2 regions of the Paenibacillus sp. FSL L8-0644 genome follow, and region 1 is predicted to be linked to the other one. Evidence: riboswitches for the same ligand, from Rfam matches in the RefSeq annotation. Region 1 holds a riboswitch; the other holds the start of a gene.
What was found. A riboswitch is a leader RNA that binds a small molecule or an ion and turns the genes downstream of it on or off. The one in region 1 is predicted to bind ZMP and ZTP.
Positions count from the first base shown of each region.

Region 2: linked by a shared signal. The riboswitch ahead of NSS94_RS22785 (TIGR01440 family protein) and the one ahead of NSS94_RS04880 (bifunctional 5,10-methylenetetrahydrofolate dehydrogenase/5,10-methenyltetrahydrofolate cyclohydrolase) in region 1 are both predicted to bind ZMP and ZTP.

Region 1 covers NZ_JBBOYN010000001.1:1,082,833-1,088,191, forward strand. The annotation lists gene NSS94_RS04870 (stalk domain-containing protein) at 1-396, opposite strand, end outside; gene NSS94_RS04875 (cyclodeaminase/cyclohydrolase family protein) at 611-1,246, opposite strand; gene NSS94_RS04880 (bifunctional 5,10-methylenetetrahydrofolate dehydrogenase/5,10-methenyltetrahydrofolate cyclohydrolase) at 1,243-2,109, opposite strand; ZMP/ZTP riboswitch at 2,223-2,307, opposite strand; gene NSS94_RS04885 (fatty acid desaturase) at 2,521-3,582, shown strand; gene NSS94_RS04890 (sensor histidine kinase) at 3,651-4,784, shown strand; gene NSS94_RS04895 (response regulator transcription factor) at 4,781-5,359, shown strand, end outside.
Region 2 covers NZ_JBBOYN010000001.1:5,039,922-5,045,280, reverse strand. The annotation lists gene NSS94_RS22800 (L-threonylcarbamoyladenylate synthase) at 1-49, shown strand, start outside; gene NSS94_RS22795 (manganese efflux pump MntP) at 376-936, shown strand; gene NSS94_RS22790 (low molecular weight protein arginine phosphatase) at 1,040-1,624, shown strand; ZMP/ZTP riboswitch at 1,703-1,784, shown strand; gene NSS94_RS22785 (TIGR01440 family protein) at 2,004-2,591, shown strand; gene glyA (serine hydroxymethyltransferase) at 2,712-3,962, shown strand; gene NSS94_RS22775 (carbohydrate ABC transporter permease) at 4,136-5,017, shown strand; gene NSS94_RS22770 (carbohydrate ABC transporter permease) at 5,017-5,359, shown strand, end outside.

The sequences.
Region 1 (5,359 bases):
AGCGGATAATACGGTTCCTTCGGCGTTTAGGGCGAGCACATGATCATTCATAATACGCACGTTTATGATGTTTGGTAGTCCTTCCAGAGAAATGAATTTCACGGATTCAGAAATGTTGTTTCTTGGCACATACCAGGCGGAATGATCTTGTAAGGTAAATATCAGATCGCCTTCCTGGATTATATTCGAAAATGTTCTTACAACGTTTGGCTTATCCTCTACACGAGTCGGTACGGATTGATTATAGCCCCATAACCACAAGCTTCCATCGGATTGAATCAGACTCCCGGAATCATATGAACGAATACGGGACGCCGATTCATCACCGGCCGCCCATGCACTGGAGCTGAACAATAACAGCGCGATCATACTGATTAACAGAGTACGTCTTTTCATGCGTTTTTCCTCATTTCTTCATCAATGTATATAAGGTTAAATAACGCCTTGGGGAATATCTCCTTATCAATAGACGAAGAATATATAGAAAAGTTTTCCACAAATCGTTGGATTCCAATAAAATAGCCTCCAAACCCACGAGCAGAGGCGGGTTTGAGAGGCTATTTTTTGAGCATGGAAGCAGAATATGACTTGGGACGGGTTCTTCCAATGGTCAGCCCGTTATTCGGCTGCGCACCATCAATAAGGTTTGTTCTTTGATTTGTCCGATTTCACGGAGGAGTGTGGCTGTTTTAGCTTCGTAGGATTGTTTGACATCCAAATCTTTCAGCGAAGCAAGGTTAATGTCGACGGTAAGCAGGGCAGATTGAGCGGCGGCTTCGAACAGGATCGCGCCGATGCCAAGATCCGAAATCACATTTTTATTGGACACTTCCACAATGTTATAGGCTTGCGACAATCCGTCTCGGCATACTTCCAGCAGGCGCATGGGTACCTCAATGGCAGCGATCACCGCTGTCTGTAAGGAATGGGTACGATAGCGCTTTTCTTCGTCTGTTTCCTTGGGCAAACGCAGGGCAGTCATATACTGTTCAAAGGATTGGATGTCTGCGACCATTAATTCCTCACAATGTGTAGACAATCTTTCCATGCTGCTAATGACGTCCGTGATTTGTTCATGGATGTGCGCGTATTTTTCTCCTTGTGAAAGGTTGGCGGTCATGGAGGTCATAGCCGCGCCTAGTGCCGCAGCCAGTGCGGATACACTTCCTCCGCCAGGGGTAGGAGCTGCACTTGCAGCCTCTTTCAGAAAATGTCCGATGGAATGATTCCACGACAGTTCACTCATGAGTAAACCACCTCTCTGGAGTAGTGTTGCAGATGTATCGCTTTAAGCAAATTTTTGTACAAAATCGCAGTCGTTAAGGTGCCAACACCGCCGGGAACCGGAGAAATAGCATGTACTTTTTCCCCCACGTCTAAAGCGGCATCTCCCACTATTTTTCCCTCTAGCGTCTCATTAATTCCCGCATCTACCAAAATCAGACCGGGATGAACCATATCTTGCGTAATCACATCAGGGCATCCGACTGCCACGAAGGCAATGTCTGCATGGCTCAGATGCTCTGCAATATCACGCGTACCTGCATGACAGGCGGTAACGGTGGCGTTTTCTCTTTGCAACATGTGGAAAAGGGGAAGTCCCACTGTCTGTCCGATGCCCACGAGCGTGACATTTTTGCCTGCCAATGTGTGACCGTAATGCTTGAGCAGCTCGATACAGGCTTGAGGTGTTGCGGGATATAGTCCGGCGTCACCTGTTACAGTAGCCAGCTTGTTATCGGGTGTAATCCCATCAATATCCTTGTAGGGGGCAATGGATTGTTTAATAACGGAGGCGGAAAGATGTTGGGGAAGCGGCAGTTCCAGCATAATGCCATGTACATGGGATGCATCGTTCAGACTGCCGATCAGGTGCAGTAGCTCGGTTTCGCTAACATGACGATCAAACGTATGGAGATGAAATGAGATGCCCAGCTTCTCCGCTATTTTTTGCTTGGTCCGTGCATAGTATGCAGATGCCGGATCACCTTCTACCAATAGGGTTGCCAGATGGGGACGGTGTCCTTGCTGCTTCATTTCTTCTACCTGTGAACGGATCGTTGCATATACTTGCTCAGCTGCTTCTTTGGATTTCATGATAATAGCCATAGTCCGAGCCTCCTCTGAATTTATTGCATAATGGAATCAACAGGGTGTCATGGTCTTGTAAAACGAAAAAAAGTATTTGCACAAGGTCGTCAAGACAGACGAATCCTCTGCAAATACTTCTCCCAGGCGAACGGTACGCTTTTTTTGTATGCTCCCTCGTGGTTCATTCCACTGACTTCGCCAGTCACATACAGCGTTATTATACCTTATATTTTAACAAACAATCATCAGAAAAGAAACCCGCGAACATTTGGAAAACGGGTTATGTTACTTGTCTATATGACAAATGTCATATACACGAACTGACGTTTATGACTACAGCGCCTAGAGCGTTCTCCTTATACTGAGATTAGATCAACATGTACGCCTAACAGGATCAAGGTATAGGCGTCATCTTTAAGGAGGATCATAATGAGTATGACACAACTCCCATTAGCCCAATTGAAAAAAAATATGGCTCCCTACGAGAAAATAAACACGAAATCCAGCGTTCTGCAACTTATCAATACTTTGGGTCCACTGATCCTATTGTGGTATGCTGCTTATCTTAGCCTGTCGGTTTCGTACTGGCTGACGCTTCCCATTGCCATTGTTGCATCGGGGTTTGTGGTACGGACGTTTATTATTTTTCATGATTGTGGTCATCAATCCTTCTTCAAAAGCCGCAAGCTGAACGACATTGTGGGAACGATTACAGGTATTATTACGCTCTGCCCTTATCACCAATGGAAAAATAGTCACGCGATCCACCATGCAACCAGCAGTAATCTGGATAAAAGAGGCACAGGTGACATGTGGGTGCTTACGGTAGAAGAGTACACAGAGGCTTCCACATGGACACGGTTGGCCTATCGCATATACCGAAATCCTTGGGTTATGTTCGGACTAGGTCCGATCTATACTTTTTTGATTTCCTATCGCTTTAATATCAAGACAGCCAAACGCAAGGAAAAAATGAACACTCATGTGACGAATATATCCATCGTTGCATTGTATGCACTGTTGTGCTGGGCTATTGGATGGCAGGCCTTCCTTCTCGTACAGGCACCTATCTTTTTTGTATCCGGTATGTTGGGAATCTGGCTATTCTATGTACAACACCAATTTGAGGATTCTTATTTCGAGCACGATGAAGAGTGGAGTTATATTAATGCAGCCGTAGAAGGCAGTTCTTACTACAAGCTTCCTAAAGTATTGCAATGGATTACGGGCAATATCGGATTTCATCACGTTCATCACCTGAGTCCCAAAGTTCCAAATTATAATTTGGAAAAAGCACATGAAGCGACACCGTTACTTCAAAAGGCGACCACGATCACAGTGAGTAGCAGTCTGCAATCGTTGAAGTTCCGACTTTGGGATGAAAATACGAAAACCTTTTTGACCTTTAAACAAGTGAAGCCGCTCCTCAGCAAACGTGTTGCAGTTACGAAACCCATGCCTACACCTGTTGTAGGCACAGAAAGAAAATAACGTTGAACAAAACCTGGTATGATAAGATAAGGAATATAAGTCATGTGAAGTAGAAGAGGGTGGGCAGGATGCAAAAATGGTATCAGATCTTCCAAAGAAATACAGGGCTTAGCCCTTATGTTTGGGTCGTCTTTTACATCCTGCCCTTTTACTACTTTAGCTCTTCATCTACAGGTCATATTATTTTGGGTACTGCTATTATTTTGGTATTCTTTGCATGTTATGTACTGGCTTTTGTCTCAAAAGGCTGGCTCATATACTTTTGGACCAGTGTACAGATTGCCATATCGATTACCATGACACTGCTGTTCAGCTATATGTACTTTTCCATATTTATCGCCTATTTGATCGGTAATATTAAAAGTAAGGCTGCATTTACGACGCTGTATATTATTTTAATGGTTATTACGATTGGATTGATCAATTATGGTTTTGTTTCTCAGAATCCCGTTTTTATTAAACAGATTCCTTTTATCCTGCTTAATCTGATCGGTGTGATTCTCCTTCCGATTACGAATTTTAATCGCAACAAAAGCGATCGGCTCCAAGTTCAATTGGAGGATGCCAATAAGAAAATATCGGAATTGATTAAGCTGGAGGAACGGCAAAGAATTGCGCGTGACCTGCACGATACCTTAGGTCAGAAGTTGTCACTCATTGGGCTGAAGAGCGATTTGGCGGGCAAACTGATGGATCAGTACCCGGAGCGGGCGCATGTCGAAATTAACGATGTTCGTCTCACGGCAAGAAGCGCGTTAAAAGAGGTACGGGAAATGGTTACTCAAATGCGCGGTATGCGACTAGAGGATGAGCTGCTACGTATTCGGCAGATTTTAAAGGCTGCTCACATTGAATTAACTCTAGAGGGAGACCCGAAGCTGGAGCATACATCATTAATGAATGAAAATGTTCTTAGCATGTGTATGAAGGAAGCCGTAACCAATGTAGTGAAACACAGTGGAGCTACCGCTTGCTCCATCACGATTGAGCCGTCTCGTAAGGAATTAACTCTTCGGATTCAGGATAATGGAGTCGGTATTACGAGAGAAAATGGAACCCTTCGTGGAAACGGCCTGCAAGGTATGAAGGAAAGGCTCGAATTCGTGAACGGATGTATGGAGCTGCGTTCAGATCAGGGAACGACCTTGGTCATTAAAGTGCCCAATATCCCTGAAAAGCCGAACGAGGAGGTGGGGCCATGATTCGAATTGTCATTGCAGAAGACCAACGTATGCTGCTGGGTGCTCTAGCTTCTCTGCTAGACTTGGAAGAGGACATGAAAGTAGTCGGAAAAGCAAGCAACGGGGAAGAAGCTATAGAACTGGTGAAGCTGCATCAACCGGATATATGCATTATGGACATCGAAATGCCGATAAAGAGCGGATTGGATGCGGCTGAAGAACTCAAAGGCTTGAACTGCAAGATGCTGATTTTAACTACGTTTGCCCGCCCTGGGTATTTTGAACGAGCGATCAAGGCGGGGACACACGGTTATCTACTCAAGGACAGTCCCAGTGAAGAGCTGGCTTCCTCCATTCGCAGTATTATGGCAGGTCGGCGTATCTATGCTCCGGAACTGGTCGATGATGCTTATGCCGAAGTCAACCCGCTAACAGAGCGTGAAAAGACCGTCTTGGCGCTCATCGCTGACGGAAAGAACACAAAAGAGATTGCTGGTGAACTGTATTTAACGACAGGGACGGTGCGCAATTATATTTCAGTCATTCTCGATAAGTTGGGTGTCAGTAACCGGATCGAAGCGATTACACGTTTTAAT
Region 2 (5,359 bases), 4.0 Mb from region 1:
TATGAACCGCCTGCTTAAAGCGGCAGGTCACCGAATCGTCCGCTTGTAGCTTCTGTCGAATCAGAGCCTCTTATAGTGCGTGTTCAAAAAGTCGGCTTTTCAGGACCGAGAAGGCTGGATGAAGCTAGGGACTGAGTAGCGGAGCGTAGATAGATCTACGTGAGCAACGGAAGGCCCGGCTGAATTCAAGATTCGACGTCGAATCCGCTTCTTGAATAGCTTCGTTATGGAAAGACGACTTTTTGAACAACCTCTTATATTAAATTTTCCTCCCTCCTCTTCTCGGTATGGGGTACTTTCAGTGCATGCTTGTACTGATTTGCCCCTTGTCCGCATAACGTGTACAAGAACAGACGGATAATGGAGGGATGGAGTATGCTGGCAGCCTCTGCCCATGCCGGGCAGGTTGTAACGATTCTGATCATGGCGGTAGCGCTAGGAATGGATGCGTTATCGCTGGGCGTAGGGATCGGCATGAAGGGGATACGCCTGCGAGACGTGCTGCGCATCAGCACTGTTATTGGCTTTTTTCACATTCTGATGCCATTGCTGGGAATTTTCACGGGCCATTATATGAGTTCTTTATTAGGTCATGTGACGACCTACTTCGCAGGGGGGCTACTCATCCTTTTAGGCGGGCATATGGTGTATAATTCCTTCAAAGGGGACGGCGTACAGGTATTGGATCATCGTTCGCCTTTAGGTCTTTTGCTGTTTGCACTTGGGGTGAGCGTGGATTCATTTTCTGTAGGAGTGTCACTGGGGATGTTCCAGAGTGATCTGGTGCTGTCTGTTCTGGCATTTGGTTTTTGCGGGGGAGCAATGGCGATGTTGGGCCTGCTGTTGGGTCGCAAGGTCAGCCGCAATCTAGGAGATTACGGGGAAGCAGTGGGCGGTGCCATTTTGCTGGCATTCGGCTTTATGTTTATGTTTTGATTTTAGCTCAGACAGTGTAAAATAAGTGCAGGGTTAAAGTAAGGGATTAGGATTATAGTAATCCTCTGTTTATATATTTTTTAACATACGGGGGGTGAAAACGTTGAAGAATATCTTATTTGTATGCACAGGGAATACCTGTCGTAGTCCAATGGCTGAAGGGATGCTGCGTAAGTTGGCTGCTGAGCATGGACTAGAACTGGAAGTGCGTTCTGCGGGAGTGGCAGCGATGGAAGGCACGCCGATATCCCGACATGCAGAGGCGGTTCTACGTGATCACGATATATCCGATCAGATCACTTCAACCCCTTTGAGCGACGGGCTTGCCGGGTGGGCACATCTGATCTTAACCTTGACGCAAGGACATAAACAGCACGTAATTCAGCGCTTTCCCCAAACGGCGGGCAAAGTATTTACGCTTAAGGAATATGTGGAGAACCGGGATGCGGTGTTGAATGATGTACAGGAGTTGGACGGTTTATATGCTTCACAGCAGTTGATGGCTTCACTTGGACAAGAGCTATCGGCGCAGGAGCGTGAACGAATGATTGAATTACACCAACGGATTCCGGGCTTTGATATTTCAGATCCGTTTGGCGGTTCGCGAGAAGACTACGATGTCACAGCTGCGGAAATCCGCACGGCGCTGCATAAGCTGCTGGACAAGCTAAAGGCCTCTTCCGAATAAAATCGCTCTTACTCATCTATTTTGTACGGAATCTGTTGATTTTCGACGGTTAATCCGTTAAGATAAGGTGGAAAAATGAGAATCCGATGTAACTGGCGACAAAAGTGGGATTAACCACGATGGAGCATCGGATATACGGCCGGTCGCCTGGGCAAAAGAGCAATTCCACATAGGTGTGGACTGCTCTTTTTTCATATACAAGTTATGCCAGATGTTTAGCTGAGGGTTGATTCCTTCAAAGGTTCTTCCATTTTTTCTGCTCGAAATCTGAAACATCGGCTATAATATAGTGAGATTGTGATCAGGAGAGAGTGTGTTGAACTTGGGGCATGAGACCGTGCCTAGTCTCTGAGAGGCTGTTCAACCAAAGGAGGTTCCAATGGTGGGACAATTGGATCATGAGATTTCGCTAGAAGCACAGACCACTTCTGTTGTGCGGGAAATCGCAGAAGCAGCCAGTCTCAGGGCTGGTCGCCTGCTGGTTATCGGCGTTAGCACAAGTGAAGTGGCTGGAAGTCGAATTGGCACGGCGGGAGCGCTCGATGTGGCTCAACAACTGTTATCTGGAGTAGAGTCCGTTCGCAGGCAGTATGGCTTTGATGTAGCGTTTCAATGCTGTGAGCATTTGAACCGAGCGTTGGTCGTTGAACGGGCTGTACTGGAGCGACTGGGACTGATGGAGGTTGCGGCTGTTCCTGTTCGTACAGCAGGAGGCTCTATGGCTACCGTCGCCTATCGTTCTATGAGCGACGCGTGTTTGGCGGCGAACGTGCAGGCTCATGCCGGGTTAGACATCGGCGAAACGCTGATTGGCATGCATCTGCGACCGATTGCTGTTCCGTTTCGCCCAAGCCTTCGCTGGATTGGCGAAGCACGTGTGACAGCGGCGTTCACCCGTCCTCCACTTATTGGCGGACAACGGGCGGTGTACAGTCTGGAGCAAGAAGTCGGCGGAAACTGCGATTAGCATTTGGCATGGCGGCATGTTTGTACTAATCGTTTTTGCAATGATGATGAGGTACCCAACAGAGGAGCAGGCGTTAGCTTGTATACCCAACAATTGACTATGGAGAGGGAGTAATCAATCATGATGGAACACCTGCGTAAAAGTGACCCAGCAGTGATGGAAGCAATGGGACTTGAACTGAAACGACAACGCCACAATATCGAGCTAATCGCATCCGAGAACATTGTCAGTGAAGCAGTAATGGAAGCCATGGGCTCCGTGCTGACGAATAAATATGCTGAAGGTTACCCAAACAAACGCTACTATGGTGGCTGTGAGCATGTAGATATCGTTGAAGACATCGCACGTGACCGAGCAAAAGAACTGTTCGGCGCTGAGCATGCTAACGTGCAGCCTCACTCTGGAGCACAAGCCAACATGGCGGTGTATCTGGCAGCTCTCAAACCTGGAGATACTGTACTGGGTATGAATCTGGCGCATGGTGGCCATTTAACACACGGAAGTCCGGTTAACGCTTCCGGCTTGTTGTATAACTTTGCTGCCTATGGTGTGCGCGAAGACAACTTCCGCATCGACTACGATGAAGTGCGCAAGGCAGCCTTCAAGCACCGCCCTCGTCTGATTGTAGCTGGCGCGAGTGCATATCCGCGTACTATTGATTTTGAAGCTTTTGCTTCCATTGCCAATGATGTAGGTGCTTTGTTCATGGTGGATATGGCACATATCGCAGGTCTTGTGGCAGCGGGAATTCACCCAAGTCCAGTTCCGCATGCCCAATTTGTAACAACAACGACACACAAAACGCTGCGTGGTCCGCGTGGGGGTCTGATTCTGACTCGCAAAGCATGGGCGCAAGCGATTGATAAAGCTATTTTCCCTGGTACTCAAGGGGGGCCACTGATGCATGTGATCGCGTCCAAAGCGGTTGCTTTGGGTGAAGCGCTCCAGCCATCGTTCAAAACCTATGCGCAAAATGTAGTCCGCAACGCACAGGTGCTGGCTGAAACACTGTTGGCTGAGGGGATTAACATTGTATCCGGTGGTACGGATAACCATCTGATGCTGTTGGATACGCGCAATTTGAATATCACAGGTAAAGAAGCGGAGCATGTATTGGATTCCGTGGGCATCACGGTCAATAAAAATGCGATTCCTTTTGATCCGACCAGTCCATTCGTAACAAGCGGGATTCGTATTGGTACACCTGCTGCAACATCTCGTGGGATGGATGAAGAGGCTATGGTCAAAATCGGTAAAATCATTGCTGAAACCCTTAAAAACCCGAAAGATGATACTGTATTGTCCAAAGCAAGCCAAGCGGTTGGTGAGTTAACAGATAAGTTCCCGATTTATTCAGGAACTCAATACTAATTCATCGACATTCATAATCTTTATGTTATAGGCTGTTTTCCTTCCGTAAGCCGGAGGAGAACAGCCTTTTTTTGCTTCCAAACGACTCGAAACTTACATTTTTGGGTAATAAGCGATTACAGTAAAGGTTTATGTGCGCTTTCCTTTATATCTACGACAAAGGAGTGATTACATTGAGTCAAAGAAAATCCGCGCAATTATTGCAGCAGCTCGTATTTGTGGGACCGATGGCGTTGTTTTTCGTCTTGATTATGGTCATTCCGTTCCTGCTGGGGCTGTATTATTCCATGACGAACTGGGATGGAGTATCTGAAAATATCCGATGGCTCGGGCTAGGGAATTACGTTCATATATTTAGGGATGATCCAGATTTCCGTAATGCGTTCTGGTTTACAGTTCGGTTTACCGTATGTGGTGTCATTCTAACGAACCTGATTGGCTTTTTCCTAGCCTATGCACTTACCAAACCGTTGCGTACCCGTAATGCACTGCGAACTGTATTTTTTATGCCCAATATGATTGGCGGCTTGCTGCTCGGCTTCATCTGGCAATTTATATTTGTACGCGGCTTTTCTGCGGTAGGGGAGGCAACAGGGCTTTCCTTTTTTAAACTGCCGTGGCTGGGTGATGGGCCAACTGCTTTTTGGGGAACTGTCATTGTGTTTGTATGGCAATATGCAGGTTATCTCATGGTTATTTACATATCTTCGTTAAATAATGTCCCGTCTGCCCTGATTGAATCGGCTCAAATTGACGGCGCGGGCCGAAGACAGATTTTGCGTCATATTGTAGTGCCACTTATTATGCCAGCGGTGACCGTCTGCTTGTTCCTGGCGATATCCTGGTCCTTTAAAGTATTTGAATTGAATTTGGCTCTCACAAAGGGGGGACCTTTCAAGTCGACAGAGTCTGTAGCGTTGGACATATATAATGAAGCGTTTACAAATAATCGACTTGGATTGGGAACTGCCAAGGCTATGATTTTCTTCGTGGTCGTTGCGATCATTACCAGCATTCAGGTGCGTCTCACGAAGAAAAAGGAGGTCGAAATGTAATGGAAAAAACGTCAAACTACCGTTTGGGCACATGGGTTGCTGAAATATTGCTTATTGTGATCGGGTTAATTTTTCTGGTTCCATTCTATTTTTTGCTCGTAAACTCCGTTAAATCCTTTGGTGACATTTTGGCCCATTCCGCTTCGTGGCCGACAACCTTCCGTTTTGAAAACTATGCTAACGCCTGGAATAAAATAAACTTTCCCACAGCACTGGGGAATTCACTGATTGTCACGATCGTCAGTAATGCGCTTTTGCTGCTCATCAGCTCGATGGCCGCTTACCAGATGGTTCGGCATGACACTCCTTTTAATCGGTTTTTATTCGGTTTACTTGTGGCAG